Regions from separate parts of the Glutamicibacter sp. V16R2B1 genome, predicted to be linked through region 1. Evidence: riboswitches for the same ligand, from Rfam matches in the RefSeq annotation. Region 1 holds a riboswitch; each other region holds the start of a gene.

Region 1 (5,941 bases):
TTGGCGTTGATCTCTGCCGTTACCTGCGTCTTCACCTGCGGGCTGCCGGCCCTCTGGCTGGAGTCGGATGCGCCTTCGGGATTTGTCCTACCGTGGCTCGGGTCAAGCCAGGGGTTGCCCCTACCCTTCGCTTTGCATGTTGCTGAACCGGGAGTAGTGGCCCTGGAAGGCGACGGTAATGGTCTTGGTGGGACCGTTGCGGTGCTTGGCCACAATCACGTCGGCCTCTCCGGGACGATTTTCCTTGTCGTACACGTCCTCGCGGTGCAGCAGGATCACCATGTCCGCATCCTGCTCAATCGAGCCGGATTCACGCAGGTCCGAGACCATCGGCTTCTTGTCCGTACGCTGTTCCGAACCACGGTTCAGCTGCGAGAGCGCGATGAGCGGGACATCGAGCTCCTTGGCCAGCAGCTTCAGGTTACGGGAGAACTCCGAGACTTCCTGCTGGCGTGATTCAACGCGCTTGCCCGAGCTCATCAGCTGCAGGTAGTCCAGCACGATCATCTTCAGCTCGTTGCGCTGCTTCAGGCGGCGGCACTTGGCGCGGATCTCCATCATCGACATGTTCGGGGAGTCGTCAATGAATAGCGGAGCCTCATTCAACCGTCCCATGGTGGTGGCGATCTTGGTCCACTGGGCATCCTCCACCGACCCCTTGCGCAGGTCCTGCAACTGGATCGAGGCCTCCGCGGAGAGCAGACGCATCGCGATTTCATTGCGCCCCATTTCCAGGGAGAAGAACACGGTGGCCATGTTGTTCTTGATTGCCGCCGAACGCGCAAAGTCCAGGGCGAAGGTCGACTTGCCCACGGCCGGACGCGCGGCGATGATGATCATCTGCCCGCCCTGCAGGCCCTGGGTCAACTCATCAAACTCGTAAAAGCCGGTGGGGACACCGGTGATGCCGTCACCGGCGTTGGCCGCATTTTCGATCTCATCGACGGTGCCCTCGATGATCTCGCTGAGCCGGACATAGTCTTCGCTCGAGCGATTCTCCGCAACCTTGTAGACCTCGGCCTGCGCCTCGTTGACGATGGCGTCCACGTCCCCGTCCGGGGAGTAGCCCATCTGCACGATCCGGGTCCCGGCGTCGACCAGGCGGCGCAGCACGGCGCGTTCGCGCACGATCTCGGCGTAGTAACCGGCGTTCGCGGCGGTGGGCACGGACTGGATGAGGTTGTGCAGGTATGCGGCACCGCCCACCCGGACGATTTCGCCCCGCTTGGTCAGCAGGTCCGAAACGGTGACGGCATCAGCCGGTTCGCCCCGTCCGTAGAGATCAATGATGGCCTCATAGATCGATTCATGGGCCGGACGGTAGAAGTCGTTGCCGCGGACCACCTCAATGACATCGGCGATCGCGTCCTTGGAGAGCATCATGCCGCCCAGAACCGACATTTCCGCGGCGATGTCCTGCGGCGGCGTACGCCCCGCCTCGGAGTCGCGGTTCTCGTAGGCCTGCTCAGCGCTGGCAATAGACATTCAAATCCCCTTCTACCCACCGGGAACTCGGCGACCGGTTCACCGTCCACCTCGTATCGTTCCATCGGGCCCCGACAGTTTGGGGGCGCTGGGGAAACTTGTGGATATTTCAGTTCCAGAGCCAACAGTAGGCCTCTTATGTAAGGGCGTAAACTCACTTATCCACAGGATCTGTGGACAAGCGGCAGCTATCTGTGGAAGGGGGTGTGCAGGAACTGGGGAGAACGCTGTGGATTTCCCCACTTAAACGCAACTAATACCTCATTGACTTGGTTGTTTAGGTTTTCACACGTGTGGATAAAAAATAAATTTTCCTCCGCGGCATTGTGGGTTTTGGATCTTTTCCACAGCCGGAAAGCCCACAATTCGGGGGCGTGGAGGCGTCAACCACGGTTATCCACCCCCAATCCACAACGCTGTGGAAAGCTTTGTGGATTACTTCAGATCTAAAAACTCGCTACTCATCGCAGGACCACCCATTAAGGTCCTTCGGATGCGGGGCTTCGTCCACAGATCCCCGGCCTGCCTCATCTCGGGACTGTGCACTGCGCCTGACACGCAACCCGGTTTGAAGCGGTTAACGCAATGAATCCCACCGCGGCGTACGACGCAGTGGGATTCATCGATGCCGCCCTGCCATTAGACCAGGGCCGGCACCTTGAGGGTGTGGAAGGCGGAATCATGGAAGATCGACGGGGTGTGCGCCGAGGCCTGGTGGCCGTGCACCTGCAGCAGGACGACCCAGTGGTCCCCGGCTTCAACCTCGTTGTAGATGGAGGTATCGAGCCAGAGGGTGGATTCCTCGATGAACAACGCCTGCTGCTCGGTGATGTGGGTGTGCAGCCCGGCGAAGCGGTCACCCTTCTTCGAGGCGATCTGGGCGCAGACCCCCTCGTTGCGGCTGCTGAGCACCGAGACCCCGATACGCTGTGCCCGCCGCAGCTTCGGCCAGGTGTTGGAGGTCTTCTGCACGGCGAACATCACCAGCGCCGGATCCAGGGAGACCCCAACGGTAAACGAGGAGGCAACAATTCCGGTCTTGACGCCATCGATTTCGGCGCACAACGCCGCGACGCCCGAGGGGTGCTGGGCGAAGACCTTGCGCAGGGTCAACGGGTCGAGATCCTGATTCAATGACATGATTCGTATCCTTAGCATCAGGCCCACCGTGGTCGGCGACGGTCGAATGCCCATAGCGCCGCAGGGCCAAGCTGCTGCACTGTGGATTCGAAGGTTTTACGCCTCGGTGTGCGGTACTTGTTCCACGCGGTGGCGCGCGGAACCGAATCCTCACCTGGAGCACCCCACTACCGTTTAGAGGGTTGCCGGCCAGCTAGCCAGGGCTTGTCAGCTGACGCTCTTGATTCTGTCTACGACACTATGGCCCGTCGCGGCGTAACGTCAAACATTTCCTGTCTTATACCGCAATCTTCGACATATTGTTTCGTCCGCCCCCTCCTTCCGCTACGCTCGCCGCCGATAATTTCGCCCGACGCAGCTCACCAACGGACACCGCCTCCTACGCTGGTCGCCCCGCGGGCGCCGTTGAGCGCAATGGCACGCAGTTTCTTTGTCTGGGGTTCAGTTTCATGCCACGATGTCTTGCGAGGTGCCCTGCGTCACAGCGCAGGGCCGGATAGTTACCGACCCCGAGGAGCCCCCATGGCATCGTTGCTGGCCAACCACTCAGAATTGACTCCCCTGCGCTTCCTGGAACGCTCCGTGGAGGTCTACCCGGAGAAAACCGCGGTGATTCACGGTTCGCGCAGCTACACCTGGGCCCAGTTCGAGGAGCGCGTCCAGCGGCTGGCCCAGGTGCTGGCCCAACGCATTTCCCCGGGCGACCGGGTCGCGGTGCTGGCCCCGAACACCCCGGAAATGCTGGCCGCCCACTACGCGGTCCCGCTGGCCGGCGGCATCCTCGTTGCCCTGAACACCCGCCTGGCCGCCCACGAGCTGCAGTACATCTTGTCGCACGCCGAGGCCCGGCTGCTGTTGGCGGACACCGAGCTGCTGGGCAACACCGCACGGCTGCGCCAGGAGGTGGCGAGCCTGGAGGCGCTGATCGAGGTCACCGACGACCAGTACACCGGCCCGCGCCCCCAGGTGCCGGTCGACGCGGTGCTGGAGGACCTGCTGCGCCACGCCCCCGCCGGCCGCCTGCCCTATACGGTGGGCGACGAGCGGGCCCCGATCTGCCTGAACTACACCTCCGGGACCACCGGCAAGCCCAAGGGGGTGCTGTATTCACACCGCGGCACCTATCTGAACGCGCTGGGTGAGGCGTTCCACCAGCAAATGGACGTGCACACCCGCTACCTGTGGACGCTGCCGATGTTCCACTGCAACGGCTGGTGCACGCCCTGGGCGGTAACCGCCGCCGGCGGCACCCACCTGTGCCTGCGGGCGGTGCGCGAGGACGCCGTCTGGGATGCCATCGACCAGCTGGGCACCACCCACCTGTGCGGGGCACCAACCGTGTGCTCGATCATCGCCGACGCGCCCCGGGCCCACCGTGTGGGCCAGCCGCTGCGCATCACCACCGCCGGCGCTCCCCCGTCACCGGCCATCATTGGCAAGCTGCACCGGCTGGGCATCGAGGTGGTGCACGTCTACGGGTTGACCGAGGTCTACGGCCCGTACACGATCTGCGAGTACCAGCAGCACTGGGATGAGCTGGACGCCGAGCAGCGGGCCGCCAAGCTCTCCCGGCAGGGGGTGGGCATGGTGACCGCGGAGTCCGCCCGCGTAGTGGACCTGGACATGAACGACGTGCCGGCCGACGGACAGAGCATGGGCGAAATCGTGCTGCGCGGCAACAACGTGATGATCGGCTACTACAAGGACGAGCCGGCCACTGAACAGGCCTTCGCCGGGGGCTGGTTCCACACCGGGGACCTGGGCGTGATGCACCCGGACGGCTACATCCAGCTGCGCGACCGGGCCAAGGACATCATCATCTCCGGCGGGGAGAACATTTCCACCGTGGAGGTCGAGCAGGTGCTGGCCAGCCACCCGCAGGTGCTGGATGTGGCGGTGGTGGGCATCGCGGATGAGAAGTGGGGCGAACGCCCCATCGCCTACGTCGTCCGGGCCAGCGGCTCACAGGTGGATGAGGCGGCCCTGATCGCCCACGCTCGCGAACAGCTGGCCGGGTTCAAGGTGCCGCGCACCATCGTTTTCCCGCAGGATTTGCCCCGCACCTCCACGGGCAAGGTGCAAAAGAACGTGCTGCGCACCCTGCCGCTGCCCTCCGCGGCCACCACGCGCTAAACCCGGCGCGCGGTGGGCTGACGTGCCGGCGCCTGGCTTGCTACGCTGTTGCTCCCCGGGGTTGAGGAGGGCAGCATGCGAGGCCGACACTGCTGGTACCCGCTGGCCGCCCTTTGCCTGCTGCTGGTCGCCTGCAGCGGCCCGGCGCCAATCCCGCCGGCCGCCCCGCAGAGCGGCGCCAGCCCCACCGCCAGCGGGCCCACCGGGCCCTCCCCCGCGCACCGCGCGGAGGTCACGGTCATCACCCGGAACCTGCAGGCCCCGTGGTCGATCTGCCGGGCCATGGACACGACGCTGGTCAGTGAACGGGACACCGCCCGGATTCTGGAGGTCGACACCGCCGGGCGCCAGCGCACGGTGGGTACCGTGCCGGGGGTGCGCTTGGGCGGTGAGGGCGGGCTGCTGGGGCTCGCGTTCGCCGAACCGGACCAGCTCTACGCGTATTCGACCGGGGCCACCGGCAACCGGATCCAGCGTTTCACGCTGCACGGTAAGCCCGGCTCGCTGCGCCTGGGGCAGCAGCGGACGGTCATCGATGAGCTGCCCGCCGCCGGGATCCACAATGGCGGGCGGATCGCCTTCGGGCCGGATGGCAAGCTCTACGCCGGGGTCGGGGACGCCGCGCAGCCGGACGCCGCGCAGGACCCCGAGAGCCTGGGCGGCAAGATCCTGCGCCTGGAACCCGATGGCGGCATCCCTGCGGACAACCCGTTCCCCGGTTCGGCCGTCTACAGCCTGGGCCACCGCAACGTGCAGGGCCTGGCCTGGGACGGGCGGGGCCGGATGTACGCCAGCGAGTTCGGGCAGAACACCTTCGATGAGCTGAACGAGATCCGTGCGGGGGGCAACTACGGCTGGCCGCAGGTGGAGGGCCAGGCCGAACGGCGCGACCGGCGGTTCACCGACCCGATCGCGCAATGGCCCACCGGGCAGGCCAGCCCCAGCGGGATCGCGATCGCCGACGGATGGGTGTACCTGGCCAACCTGCGCGGGCAGCGGTTGCGCCGCGTGGAGCTGGCTAACCCGCAGCACCAGCAGGAGCTGCTCACCGGCCAGGGGCGATTGCGCGCGGTGCTGGAGGTCGGGCCGGGACAGCTGTGGGTGCTGACGAACAACACCGACGGGCGCGGCACCCCACAGCCCGGGGATGACCGGATCATCCAGCTGCGCCTTCAGGCGCCGC
Region 2 (5,941 bases), on a different contig from region 1:
ACCCGGCCATGTGGTCCGAGGACCGGCTGCACTTCTCCCCGCTCGGGCACCAGCGGATTGCCGCGATGGCCCTGGACGCGCTGAACGTGCCGCACACCCTGGATCTTGAGGTGAACTTCGAGCCGGACACCCGCACCTGGCGCACCGCCCGGCTGGAGGACCTGCATTGGGCGCGTGAACACCTGGCCCCGTGGGTGCTGCGCCGGCTGCGCCACCAGTCCTCCGGGGACGGGATCACCCCCAAGCGCCCGGAACCCACCCCGTTCACCGAACCGGCCCCGAACGAATCCCTGGGCGCCGGGAAGTAGCTGCCGCCGGCGCCAGCCGGCAGGCGAATGCGAAAAAGTCCTGCCGGGCACCTTTTGGAAGGTGCCCGGCAGGACTTTTGCCGGTTTACCCGGCCTTTAGCCGCCGGTGCCCGGCCGCTGGTTGGCGGGCACCGTTCCGGCGCCGGCCCCGGCCTCCGCGTTCGCGGGCGGCGCGGGTTGCGGGCGGGTGACCAGCGCCCCGGCCACGGCGGTGAGCGAGGCCAGCAGCCCGAGGCTGGAATACATCTCCCAGCCCCAGGGCCCGGAATTGAAGATCTTCCCGGCCACCAGGATCGTCCAGGCGTAGGAGGAGAGCGAGAACGCCAGCACCAGCACCAGGCACAGGCCCCGGCCCAGGGCGCGGGCGATCCCGCGGCGGCGCCAGGCGGCCACCCACACCACCGGCAGCCCCAACGCGATCCACACCCAGTGGTGGAACCAGGACACCGGGGAGATCGCCAGCATCACCAGCGCGTTGACGCTGATCGCGGCCAGCACGTCTCCGCGCCGCTGCGCGAGGCGGATCGCCGCGTACCCCAGGAGCACCATGCCCAGGCAGGCCGCCGCCCAGGCCAGCTTCTGGGCGCTGCCCTCGAGCCCAAGGTGGAACAGCAGCGAGTTCAGCGACAGGTTGTACATCGCGGCCGGGTCCCCGACCCGGGTGGCCGATTCCAGCAGCGAGGACCAGAACGTCATCGACTCGCCTCCGGCCACCAGCCAGCCGATGGCGATGGTGGCGGCGAACCCGCCGGCCATCCCGAACAGCGACCGCAGATCCCGGCGGGCCAGGAAGATCAGCCCGAATGCCAGGGGCGTGAGCTTGATCCCGGCGGCCACCCCGATCAGCACCCCGCGCGGCAGCCAGCGGCCCGGGCGCACCACGTCGATCACGATCAACGCCATGATCATCGCGTTGATCTGCCCGAAGTCCAGGCTGTCCCGCCAGGGCCCGCTCACCCCGATCAGCGTGATGGCCAGCAGCACCGCCAGGCCGCGGCGGAGCTGGGTGTGGGCGAACCAGCCCAGCGCCCCGTGGCGGTGCATGTAGCCGACCGCCAAGAGCGCGGCCCCCACCAGGCACAGCAGCGTGGTGGCGGTGATCAGCACCATGCCCAGCGTCGCGGGCAGCAGCGCGAAGGGCAGGAACAAGGCGGCGGCGAACGGCGGGTAGGTGAACGGCAGGCCCCGGGTGCCCAGCTCCTGCGGCATCGGGTCATACAAGGAACGCTCGTTCAGCCCGGCGAACAGCACCTTCGCCCCTTCGCGGTACACCCGGAAGTCCAGCCCGTACAGCGGGGAGGCCAGCAGCACGATCCCCAGCGCGGCGGCCAGGCCCAGCAGGAACCAGGGCCGGCGGAACAGGGACAGCCACTGGCGCGGCGTGATGGAGGCTTGAAATCCAGGATTCTCTAAAGGCACCCGATAAGTCTATGGGGGTCCGCCCCCGCGGTGGGCCGCCCACCGCGGGGACGGCACCGCCGCCGCACGATCCGGGCCCTTTAACGCAGTGCGCGCCGGGACATCCACCGCATACTGGTGGATGTCCCGGCGCGCGCAAAAAAGCTGCTGCGTCGCAGGGCGGCTAGGCGAACACGCGCTCGGCCAGCACCCCGGCCAGCTGCACCGCGTCGGTCAGGAACCCGTCGTGGCCGATCGGCGAGTCGATGTAGTGCACCGGCGCGGCGCCGGGAATCAGCGCGGCCAGCTGCTCGGACTGCTCGGGCAGGTAGAGCCGGTCGCTGCGCACCGCGGCGATCACCGTGTTCACCCCGGCCAGCCGGGCCAGGGCGTGCTCCAGCGAGCCGAACCCGCGGGCCACGTCGTGGCTCATCAGCGCCTCGGTGAGCACCAGGTAGCTGTTCGCGTCAAAACGCCGGGACAGCTTGGCCGCCTGGTGGTCCAGGTAGCTTTCGACCATGTAGCGTCCGCGCGGCCAGCTGGCCGATCCCAGCGGGTCCTCCTGGCCCTGCCCCCTGCGTCCGAAGCGCTGCTGCAGCTCGGCCTCGGAACGGTAGGTGACGTGCGCCAGGCGCCGGGCCACCCCGAGCCCGGCGTCCGGCGCCCGCCCGGTGTGGTAGTAGTCCCCATTGGCGAAGTGCGGGTCCAGCCGGATCGATTCGCTTTGCACCTGGGCGAAGGCGATCTGTTCGGCGCTGGCCTGCGCGCAGGCGGCCATCACCACCAGGTTGCGCACCCGGTGCGGGTAGAGCACGGCCCACTCCAGGGCCCGTGCCCCGCCCATCGACCCGCCGATCACCGCGTGCCAGGTCTCGATCCCCAGCGCGTCGGCCAGCCGGGCCTCCAGGTGCACCGAGTCCTTGATGGTGGTGAACGGGAAACGCGAACCCCAGGCCCGCCCGTTGGCGTCCAGGCTGCCCGGCCCGGTGCTGCCGTTGCAGCCGCCGACGATGTTCGCCGCCACCACGTGGTAGCGGTTGGTGTCGATCGGCTTGCCGGGGCCCACGAAGTCCTCCCACCAGCCGTCGAAGTCCGAGTCCCCGCGGCTGACGTGGGCATCGCCGGTCAGCGCGTGGGTGATCAGCACCGCGTTGGAGCCCTGTGCGTCCAGTTCCCCCCAGGTTTCGTAGGCCAGCTCCACCTGCGGCAGGTAGCCGCCGGTTTCAAAGCCATACTCCCCCACCGCCGCTCGGCGCCTCATGCCGTGCACGGCGGTGCGGGTGGCCGGCCGCCCGGTCCTTGCGATCGCAGTCATCGGCTTAGCGCGCTTCGGCCAGGGTCTCGTCGGTCTGGCGGGCGGCCACGGCCGCGAAGCCCAGTTCCAGGTCGGCCAGGATGTCCTTGACGTTCTCCAGCCCCACGCTCAGGCGCACCAGCCCCGGACGCACCCCCGCGGCCAGCTGCTCGGCGTCGCTGAGCTGGGCGTGGGTGGTGGAGGCCGGGTGCACCACCAGGGAGCGCACGTCCCCCAGGTTGGCCACGTTCGAATGCAGCACCAGCGCATCGGCGAACGCCTGGCCGGCCGCGGCCCCGCCGGCCACGTCGAAGGAGACGATCGCGCCCACCCCGTTCGGCCCGTACTTGCGTCCGCGTTCGTACCACGGGGAGGAGGGCAGCCCGGCGTAGGAGACCTGCTGCACCTGCGGGTGCGCCTCCAGCCAGCGGGCCACCTGGACCGCGTTGGCCACGTGGCGCTCCATGCGCAGGGACAGGGTTTCCAGGCCCTGGGCGATCAAGAACGCGTTGAAGGGGGACACGGCCGAACCCAGGTCGCGCAGCAGCTGCACCCGCGCCTTGAGGATGTAGGCCAGGTTCGCCCCCAGTGCGCCGTCCACGCCCAGGTCGCGGGCGAAGACCAGGTTGTTGTAGGACTCATCCGGGGTGTTGAAGCCCGGGAACTTCTGCGGGTCGGCCCCGAAGTCGAAGTTGCCCGAATCCACGATCACCCCGGCGATCGCGGTGCCGTGCCCGCCCAGGTACTTCGTGGCCGAGTGGATGACGATGTCCGCGCCGGACTCGATCGGGCGGATCAGGTAGGGGGTGGACAGGGTGTTGTCCACCAGCAGCGGCACGCCGGCCGCGTGGGCGATGTCCGCGATCGCCGCAATGTCCAGCACGTCCTGGCGCGGGTTGGAGACCACCTCGCCGAACAGCGCCTTGGTGTTCGGGCGGATCGCGGCGCGCCACCCCTGCAGGTCGTCCGGGTCGGCCACGAAGCTGACCTCGATTCCCAGCTTGCGCAGCGTGTGCTTGAACAGGTTCTGGGTGCCCCCGTAGAGGCTGGGGCTGGCCACGATGTGGTCCCCCGCCTCGGCCAGGTTCAGGATCGCGAACGTGGTGGCCGCCTGCCCGGAGGCCAGCAGCAGGGCGCCCACCCCGCCCTCCAGGCTGGCGATCCGGTTCTCCACCGCCTCCTGGGTGGGGTTGCCGATGCGGGTGTAGATCGGACCCAGGTCCTGCAGCGCAAAGCGCTCGGCCGCGGTCTGCGCGGTGGGGAATTCGAAGGACGTGGTCTGGTAGATCGGCAGGGCCCGGGCCCCGGTGTGCGGGTCCGGGCTTTGCCCGGCGTGGATCTGACGGGTCTCGAATGACCAGTTTTCGCTCATGGTTTTCCTCCCATAGTTCGTTGACTATTCGGGGGTACACCACTGAAATTCACCCTAAGAGGCCGGTGGCCGGTGAGTTCTCAGGGTGTAACCCGCGCTTGTCCTTGGCACACCTAGGTGTGCAGGGCCAGGTCTTCACCCGGGGCACCCCACCGCGGTTGGAGGGTTGCCGCCCAGCAAGCCGGGGCTCGTAGCTGGGACTCATGACCTGCCACCAGTGTGCCGCAGGCGCGGCGGACGATGCAATCGGCGCTGCGTCCGCGGCGTCGCAATCGGTCACACAACAGCGCACCCCTTGCGCCGCACTTGGCACGTTCGGGCCGGAACGTCAACACCTGGAGAAATAATTAGGCGACCCTAAGTCGAGACTTGGATCACAAAAATGGCATGATGATCGCATGATGAGGCTAGATCACGTTTCGTATGCATGTGGCCCCGATGGGCTGATGGAAACCGCCGAACGCATCTCCCAGACCCTGGGCCTGGAGTTCGTCAAGGGTGGGATCCACCCACGATTCGGAACTCGCAATGTAATTTTTCCGCTGCAGCACAACCAGTACCTGGAAGTCGTCGAGGTGCTGGACCACCCGGCAAGCCTCAAGGCCCCCTTCGGGCAGGCCGTGCGCGCCCGCTCCGAACTGGGCGGGGGATGGATGGGCTGGTGCGTGTCCCTGGATGAGATGGGCCAGGCCGAGCAACGGCTGGGCCGCCAGGCCGTGCCGGGCAACCGCAAGTTCCCCGACGGGCGCGAACTGACCTGGCAGCAGATCGGCATCAAGGGCCTGATCGCCGACCCGCAGGTGCCCTACCTGCTGCGCTGGGACGACGGCACCGAGGACCTGCACCCTTCCCGCGCCCTGGACCCGGTGGGCTTCATCGATGAGATCACCATCGCCGGCTCCCGCGACCGGGTGCTGGAGTGGCTGGGCAAGCCCGATGAGGTGCAGCTGGGCGAGGTCACCATGAGCTACCAGTCCCCCAACGGGACCCCGGGCATCCTCTCGGTCACCTTCCAGACCCCCAAGGGCGAGGTCGTGCTGTAGCCAAGGACGCACGGATATAGGGGCAGGGCGTGAACCGCGAGGGTTCGCCCCCTGCCCCTGATCCGTTAACCCGCCGGCGCCGCGGCGCAAAGGCCGGGCGGCCGGCTCAGCCGCCGATCCCGATCGCCGGACCGATCAGCGCGAAGCCCACAAAGCCCACCGCGTCGAGCAGGAAGTGCGCGATCACCAGCGGCATCACCCGCCCCCACCGCAGGTACACCCAACCGAACACGGCGCCCATCACCGCGTTGCCGATGAACGGCCCGAATCCCTGGTACAGGTGGTAGCTGCCGCGCAGCAGCGCCGACCCCAGAAGCAGCGCCCAGGGGGCGATCTTCAGCGCCCGGCCGTGGGCGAAGAGGAAGGCCAGCATGAGCACCTCCTCCAGCACCGCGTGGCGGGCCGCGGACAGCAGCAGCACCGGCACCGTCCACCAATACCCCTCCAGGTTCGCCACCGACAGCGCGGTGGTCAGCCCCAGCGCCCGCCCCACCGCGTACAGGCCCAGGGTGCCCAGCCCCATCGC
Region 3 (5,941 bases), on a different contig from region 1:
CGGGCCCTAGGCCCAGCGGGCAATGGCCTTGCGTTCGGCGATGGACAGCAGGGCATCGGTGAGTTTGCCGAAGATCGCCAGCAAGATGATGGTCAGGATCAGGCGGTCAATGCGCCCATTGTTTTGGGAATCGGTGAGCAGGAACCCCAGGCCCATGGAGGCGCCGAGCAGTTCGGCCGCCACCAGGAACAGCCATGCCTGGGCCAGGGCCAGGCGCAGCCCGGAGAAGATCGCGGGAACCACGGCCGGCAGCTGAACGGTGCGCAGCAGGCGCAGGCCCCGGTAGCCAAAGGAGCGGGCCGCCTCCACCAGCTGGGGATCCACGTGGCGCAGCGCCAGGGAGACGGTGGTGAAGACCGGGAAGAAGGCGCCGATGATGATCAGGGTGACCTTGGAGTCCTCACCCATCTTCATCCACAGCACCAGCAGCGGAACCCAGGCCAGTGACGGGACCGCGCGCAGCGCCCCGATGCTCAGGCTCAGCAGGGCATCGGCCAGCTTCGATAGTCCCACCAGGGCACCGAAGACCAGGCCCAGCAGCGAACCGGCGGCAAAGCCCAACAGGACCCGCTGGGCGGAGATGCCTATGTGGGTCCACAGCTCACCGCGCTCCAGCAGGTCAACGGCGGCGGTGATGACGGAGGCCGGGGTAGGCAGCGCATAGGAGGGCACCAGTCCGCTTGTCGTGGCCAACTGCCACGCCACCAGGACCAGGGCGGGGACAACCAGGCCCACCAGCCAGTGCGGGAGCCCCAGCAGTGCGGCGAGCAGCCCGGCGCGCGGGGCATCGGCTTGTGTGGTGGCCGGCTGCTGGTCAACAGGAGCGGTCATCGCCTATTCACCCGCAATCTGTGAGGCATCGGCCTGCCGGGCAAACTGGTCGTCAACCAGGGTGTCCAGTGCGGCGTCCACCTCGGCTTGGCTCTTCACATCGCCGCTGTCGACAAACACCGGCCCAATGTTGCCCAGCACCTGAACGAACTTCTCGCCCGGGACCGCCGCCACGTCGAGGTTGGATCGCTCGGAGATGACCGTGTCGGCGACCTGAGCGTCCAGTCCGGCGACATCGGCCAGGATCTGTGCGGTTTCCTCCGGGTGGCTGCCGGCCCACTGGCGCGCCTTCTCATAGGCGTCAACCACGGTCTGCGCCACTTCCGGGCTGTCCTTGAGGAAGTCCTCACGGGCGTTGAGCGCCCCATAGGTGTTGAAGTCCAGGTTGCGGTACAGCAGGCGTGCCCCGTCCTGTTCGGCGGACGCCATGATCGGGTCCAGTCCGCTCCAGGCATCCACCGAGCCGTTGGCCAAAGCGGTGCGCCCGTCGGCGTGCTGCACGTTCTGCAACGTGATGTCCTTTTCCCCCAATCCCGCCTCCTGCAGGGCCTGCAGCAGGAAGAAGTAGGGGTCGGTGCCCTTGGTGGCCGCGACCTGCTTGCCCTTCAGGTCGGCGACCGAGGAAACCGGTGAATCCTTGCCCACGACCAGTGCTGACCATTCGGGCTGCGAGTACAACGCGATCGTCTTGATCGGGGAACCGTTGGAGCGGGCCAGCAGGGCGGCGGATCCGGCGGTGGAGCCCACGTCGATGGCGTCCGCACGCAGTGCCTCGTTGGCCTTGTTTGACCCGGCCGACTGGATCCATTCGACGCTGATGCCGTCGTCGGCCAGCGCATCCTCCAGCCATCCCTTTTCCTTCAGCACCAGGCTCAGGGGGTTGTAGGTCGCATAGTCGAGGGTCAGGGTCTCACCGGCAGCGGCGTTCTCCCCGGCGCAGCCGCTGAGGCTGCTCGCGGCCAATGCGACGGCGGCGAAGGTGAATGCGCAACGGCGGGACAGGGTGAATTTTGACATGGGAATCCTTAGCGGGTGGGTTCGGCGGCGCACGGGAGGAGGCCCGGACGCAAGGGGGAGGGGTGGGCAGGAAGGCGACGCGGCGCGGGGGTTAATGGCCCGACGGGTTGACACCGAGCAGCTGCAGCAGATGCGCGCGCTGGGTGGTGAATCCGGAACCCGTCCGGTTGCGGGGCCTGGGGGAGTTCAGGGTCAGGTCCTCGATGACCCCGGCCCCGTTCTGCTTCTGCTCCGCGTTCGGCCGCCGGTGCCCCAGGACAATGACGCGGTCGGCCAGGCTCAGGGCCTCGTCCACGTCATGGGTGACCATCAGCACCGTGGTCGGGAACGAACGGTGGATCTCCAGCAGCAGATCCTGCATTTTCAGGCGGGTCAGGGCATCCAGCGCGCCGAACGGTTCGTCCAGCAGCAGGACCCCGGGGCGCCGTGCCAGGGCGCGGGCCAGTGAAACGCGCTGGGCCATGCCCCCGGAAATCTCGCGCGGACGAAGTTCCGCCGCGTGGGTGAGTTCGGTCAGTTCCAGCAGCTCGGCGATCAGCTCGCGGCCGGCCTGGGCTGTCAGCTGCGGAGACAGGCCCAGGGCGATGTTCTGGCGCACCGTCCGCCACGGCAGCAACCGGGGTTCCTGGAACGCCACCGCACAGCGGTCATCGATTCCCTCCACGGCGTGGCCGCCAATGCGGACCTGGCCGACACTGGGGTGATCCAGGCCGCTGACGGTGCGCAGCAGTGTGGACTTGCCGCAGCCGCTGGCGCCCAGGATGGCCACCACCTGACCGGCGGTGATCTGCAGGTCGATGCCCGACAGGACCGTGCGGGTCTGCCGTCCTGCGGTGAACGAACGCCCCAGGTTGTGGAACTGAACCGATCGGGCAGTGGATGGCGCCACGGGTGTGGGCGACACAAGGACAGTACTCATTGTCATCTCCATCGCTTCTGGCGTTAGCACCGTCCATGCAGGAAGAGGCCTTCTCCCCGTCATGGTGGTTGCTGCGGCGTCAACGAGCCAGATCTCTCGGCCGCTCGGGATGGTTACGCCACCATGTAATCGTCCCGAACGGATGGAAGGCAAATCGTTCGTAATGTGACGAATCTTCGAAGCATACGTTTCTGGGGCCGGTAATTCTGGTATTTCTTTGATCCCTTGTGGATTCTGCATCATTCTGCCGCTTGACGGGGTCAGGCTGTAACGTCCTGCCCATTCGCGCGATCCGGGCGTTCGACGTCATCTGCGCTTCATGCCCCGAAATATGACGCCAAGCCTTGAGCCGGCTTCGTCACCGCCGGTACAAATGAGATGAACCATCCAGAGCGGCCGAGAGATCTGGCTCCACGACGCCGCAGCAACCACCCCATGCGGGCCGGTGCTACCGCCAGGACCGATGGAAGAATTGAGGCTCTTGCATGTCATTCGGCGAACCCCAACCGGACTTCAACGCGCTGTCCGACCCTGCCCAGGCCCCTGCCGGCAACGCCGTGGACCTGGACCAGCACCCCGAGCAGCTGCCCGAGCGGCAGCTGCTGAAGATCACCCCGGGGCCTGGGGCCGACGAACAATATGAACGCCTGGCCGCCACCTTCCGACCGGTCTTCGCGCAAATCGCCGAGGGCGCGGCCCACCGGGACCGGGAGCGCATCCTGCCCTTTGAGCAAGTGGGGCTGCTGAACCGGGAACGCTTCGGGGCCCTGCGCGTCCCGGTGGACCGCGGCGGGTACGGTGCCCGCATGTCCGATGTCTTCCGCCTGCTGATTGAACTGGCCGAAGCCGACTCCCACATCGCCCAGCTCTGGCGTGCCCACCTGGCCTTCGTCGAAGACGTGCTGGCCTTCGAGGACCAGTCGCTGCAGGCCAAATGGCTGGAGCGGATCTCAGCCGGGCACATTGTGGGCAACGCCTACACCGAACGCGGCGGCAACCGGCTGGGCAGCCTGAACACCACGGCCACCGAGCACGAGGGCCGCTGGTTCGTCACCGGGGAGAAGTACTACTGCACCGGGACCATCTTTGCCGACTGGACCATGGTGGCCGTGGCCCACCCGCAGCTGCCCGGTCGGCAGATCGCCGTCGTGGCCACCCAGCATTCCGGGGTGCGGATCCTGGATGACTGGGACGGGTTCGGCCAGCAGCTGACGGGCACCGGCACCACCACGTTCGAGCGGGTCCCGGTGGACAGCTTCATCCCGCAGCATGAGAACGACACCGAATCGGCGGTCTTCCAGCTGGTGCTGCTGGCCGTGCAGGCCGGCGTGGCCCGCGCGGCGCTGAATGACCTGCGCTCCTCGGTCCAGCTGCGCACCCGCAGCTTCAGCACCGGCACCGGGGTCCCGGTCCGCCACGAACCGCAGGTCCTGCAGGTCGTGGGGGAGGTCTCGGCCGAGGTCTTCGCCATCGAGTCGGTGGTGATGGGCGCCGTGCTGGAGGTCGAGGCCGCCCTGGCCGACGCCAACCTGAGCCCCGCCGAACGCTATGCGGTGTGCGAGTTGGCCGCCAACCGCGCCCAATCGGTCACCCAGCCGCTGACCATCGGGGTGACCAGCAAGCTCTTTGACCCGCTGGGCGCCTCGGCCACCAAGGCCAGCTGCAACATGGACCGGCACTGGCGCAACGCCCGCACCATCGCCACCCACAACCCCGCCATCTACAAATCCCGCATCGTGGGCGACTACGAGATCAACGCGGTGCCCCCGGTGCGGCTGAACGCCACCGGGGACGTCCCCGCCCCGGGCCAGGTCAGCTTCCGCTAGTCCCGCCCGCCACCATCGAATCAAACCCCCGAAAGAAGGACCGCCATGAGCCGCACACCCCGCGAAATCCTGTTCAACGCCTTTGACATGAACTGCGTCGCCCACCAGTCGCCCGGACTCTGGCGCCACCCGCAGGACCAAGCCGCAAGCTACAACACCCTGGGCTACTGGACCCACCTGGCCAAGGTGCTGGAAAAGGGCAAGTTCGACGGGCTGTTCATCGCCGATGTGCTGGGCACCTATGACGTCTACAACGGCACCAACGAATCCCCGCTGCGCACCGGCGCCCAGGCCCCGGTCAACGACCCGATTCTGCTGGTCTCCGCCATGGCCGCGGTCACCGAGAACCTCGGCTTCGGCATCACCGCGGGCACCGCCTACGAGCACCCGTACCCGTTCGCCCGCCGCCTGGCCACCCTGGACCACCTCACCGGGGGCCGGGTCGGCTGGAACGTGGTCACCGGCTACCTGCCCTCCGCCGCGCGCAACATGGGCCAGGAAGACCAGATGGAGCACGACGAACGCTACGACCACGCCGATGAGTACCTGGAAGTGGTGTACAAGCTGCTGGAGGGCTCCTGGGAAGATGACGCGGTCAAGGCCGACAAGGTCAGCGGCATCTACACCAACCCGGAGCAGGTGCACCCGATCAACCATGAGGGCAAGTACTTCAAGGTTCCGGGCATCGCCATCACCGAACCGAGCACCCAGCGCACCCCGGTGATCTACCAGGCCGGGGCCTCCAGCCGCGGGGTGAAGTTCGCGGCCGAGAACGCCGAGGCCGTCTTCGTCACCTCGCCGACCCGGGAAATGCTCAAGGCCACCGTCACCAAGATCCGTGACGCCGCCGAGGCCGCCGGCCGGGACCGCTACGACATCAAGATCTTCGCCATGCAGACCATCATCACCGGCCAGGACTCGGCCACCGCGCAGGCGAAGTACGAGGACTACAAGTCCTACGCTGACGTCGAGGGGGCACTGGTGCTGATCTCCGGGTGGATGGGGGTGGACCTCTCGGCCTACGACCCGGACGACGTGATCGGCTCGAACGTGAAGTCCAACGCGATCCAGTCTTCCGTGGAGACCTTCCAGAAGGCCAGCGGCGACGAGGGCTCACCGTGGACCATCCGGCAGCTGGCCGAGTGGGTCGGCGTGGGCGGTTTCGGCCCGATCACCGTCGGTTCGGGCGCCGAGGTGGCCGAGAAGCTGATCGACTGGGTGGACTACACCGACGTGGACGGGTTCAACCTCGCCTACGCGATCACCCCGGGAACCTTTGAGGACATCGTCGAGTATGTGGTTCCCGAACTGCAGGCCCGCGGCGCCTACAAGACCGAGTATGCCGAAG

Evidence for each region. A riboswitch is a leader RNA that binds a small molecule or an ion and turns the genes downstream of it on or off. The one in region 1 is predicted to bind S-adenosylmethionine.
Region 2: it holds a riboswitch for S-adenosylmethionine, as region 1 does, so the genes downstream of both, FDN03_RS06545 (bifunctional o-acetylhomoserine/o-acetylserine sulfhydrylase) here and FDN03_RS10015 (flavin reductase family protein) in region 1, are expected to answer to the same signal.
Region 3: it holds a riboswitch for S-adenosylmethionine, as region 1 does, so the genes downstream of both, FDN03_RS04460 (acyl-CoA dehydrogenase family protein) here and FDN03_RS10015 (flavin reductase family protein) in region 1, are expected to answer to the same signal.

Annotation. Positions count from the first base shown of each region.
Region 1 covers NZ_VATX01000014.1:73,310-79,250, reverse strand. Annotated here, with positions in the region: gene dnaB (replicative DNA helicase) at 121-1,485, opposite strand; gene FDN03_RS10015 (flavin reductase family protein) at 2,125-2,625, opposite strand; SAM riboswitch class IV at 2,734-2,851, opposite strand; gene FDN03_RS10010 (acyl--CoA ligase family protein) at 3,148-4,758, shown strand; gene FDN03_RS10005 (PQQ-dependent sugar dehydrogenase) at 4,834-5,941, shown strand, end outside.
Region 2 covers NZ_VATX01000010.1:31,247-37,187, forward strand. Annotated here, with positions in the region: gene FDN03_RS06530 (SGNH/GDSL hydrolase family protein) at 1-308, shown strand, start outside; gene FDN03_RS06535 (glycosyltransferase 87 family protein) at 405-1,727, opposite strand; gene FDN03_RS06540 (homoserine O-acetyltransferase) at 1,891-3,021, opposite strand; gene FDN03_RS06545 (bifunctional o-acetylhomoserine/o-acetylserine sulfhydrylase) at 3,026-4,372, opposite strand; SAM riboswitch class IV at 4,462-4,581, opposite strand; gene FDN03_RS06550 (VOC family protein) at 4,771-5,415, shown strand; gene FDN03_RS06555 (CPBP family intramembrane glutamic endopeptidase) at 5,522-5,941, opposite strand, start outside.
Region 3 covers NZ_VATX01000007.1:69,901-75,841, reverse strand. Annotated here, with positions in the region: gene FDN03_RS04475 (ABC transporter permease) at 7-831, opposite strand; gene FDN03_RS04470 (aliphatic sulfonate ABC transporter substrate-binding protein) at 835-1,848, opposite strand; gene FDN03_RS04465 (ABC transporter ATP-binding protein) at 1,940-2,767, opposite strand; SAM riboswitch class I at 2,773-2,883, opposite strand; SAM riboswitch class I at 3,148-3,237, shown strand; gene FDN03_RS04460 (acyl-CoA dehydrogenase family protein) at 3,253-4,593, shown strand; gene FDN03_RS04455 (LLM class flavin-dependent oxidoreductase) at 4,639-5,941, shown strand, end outside.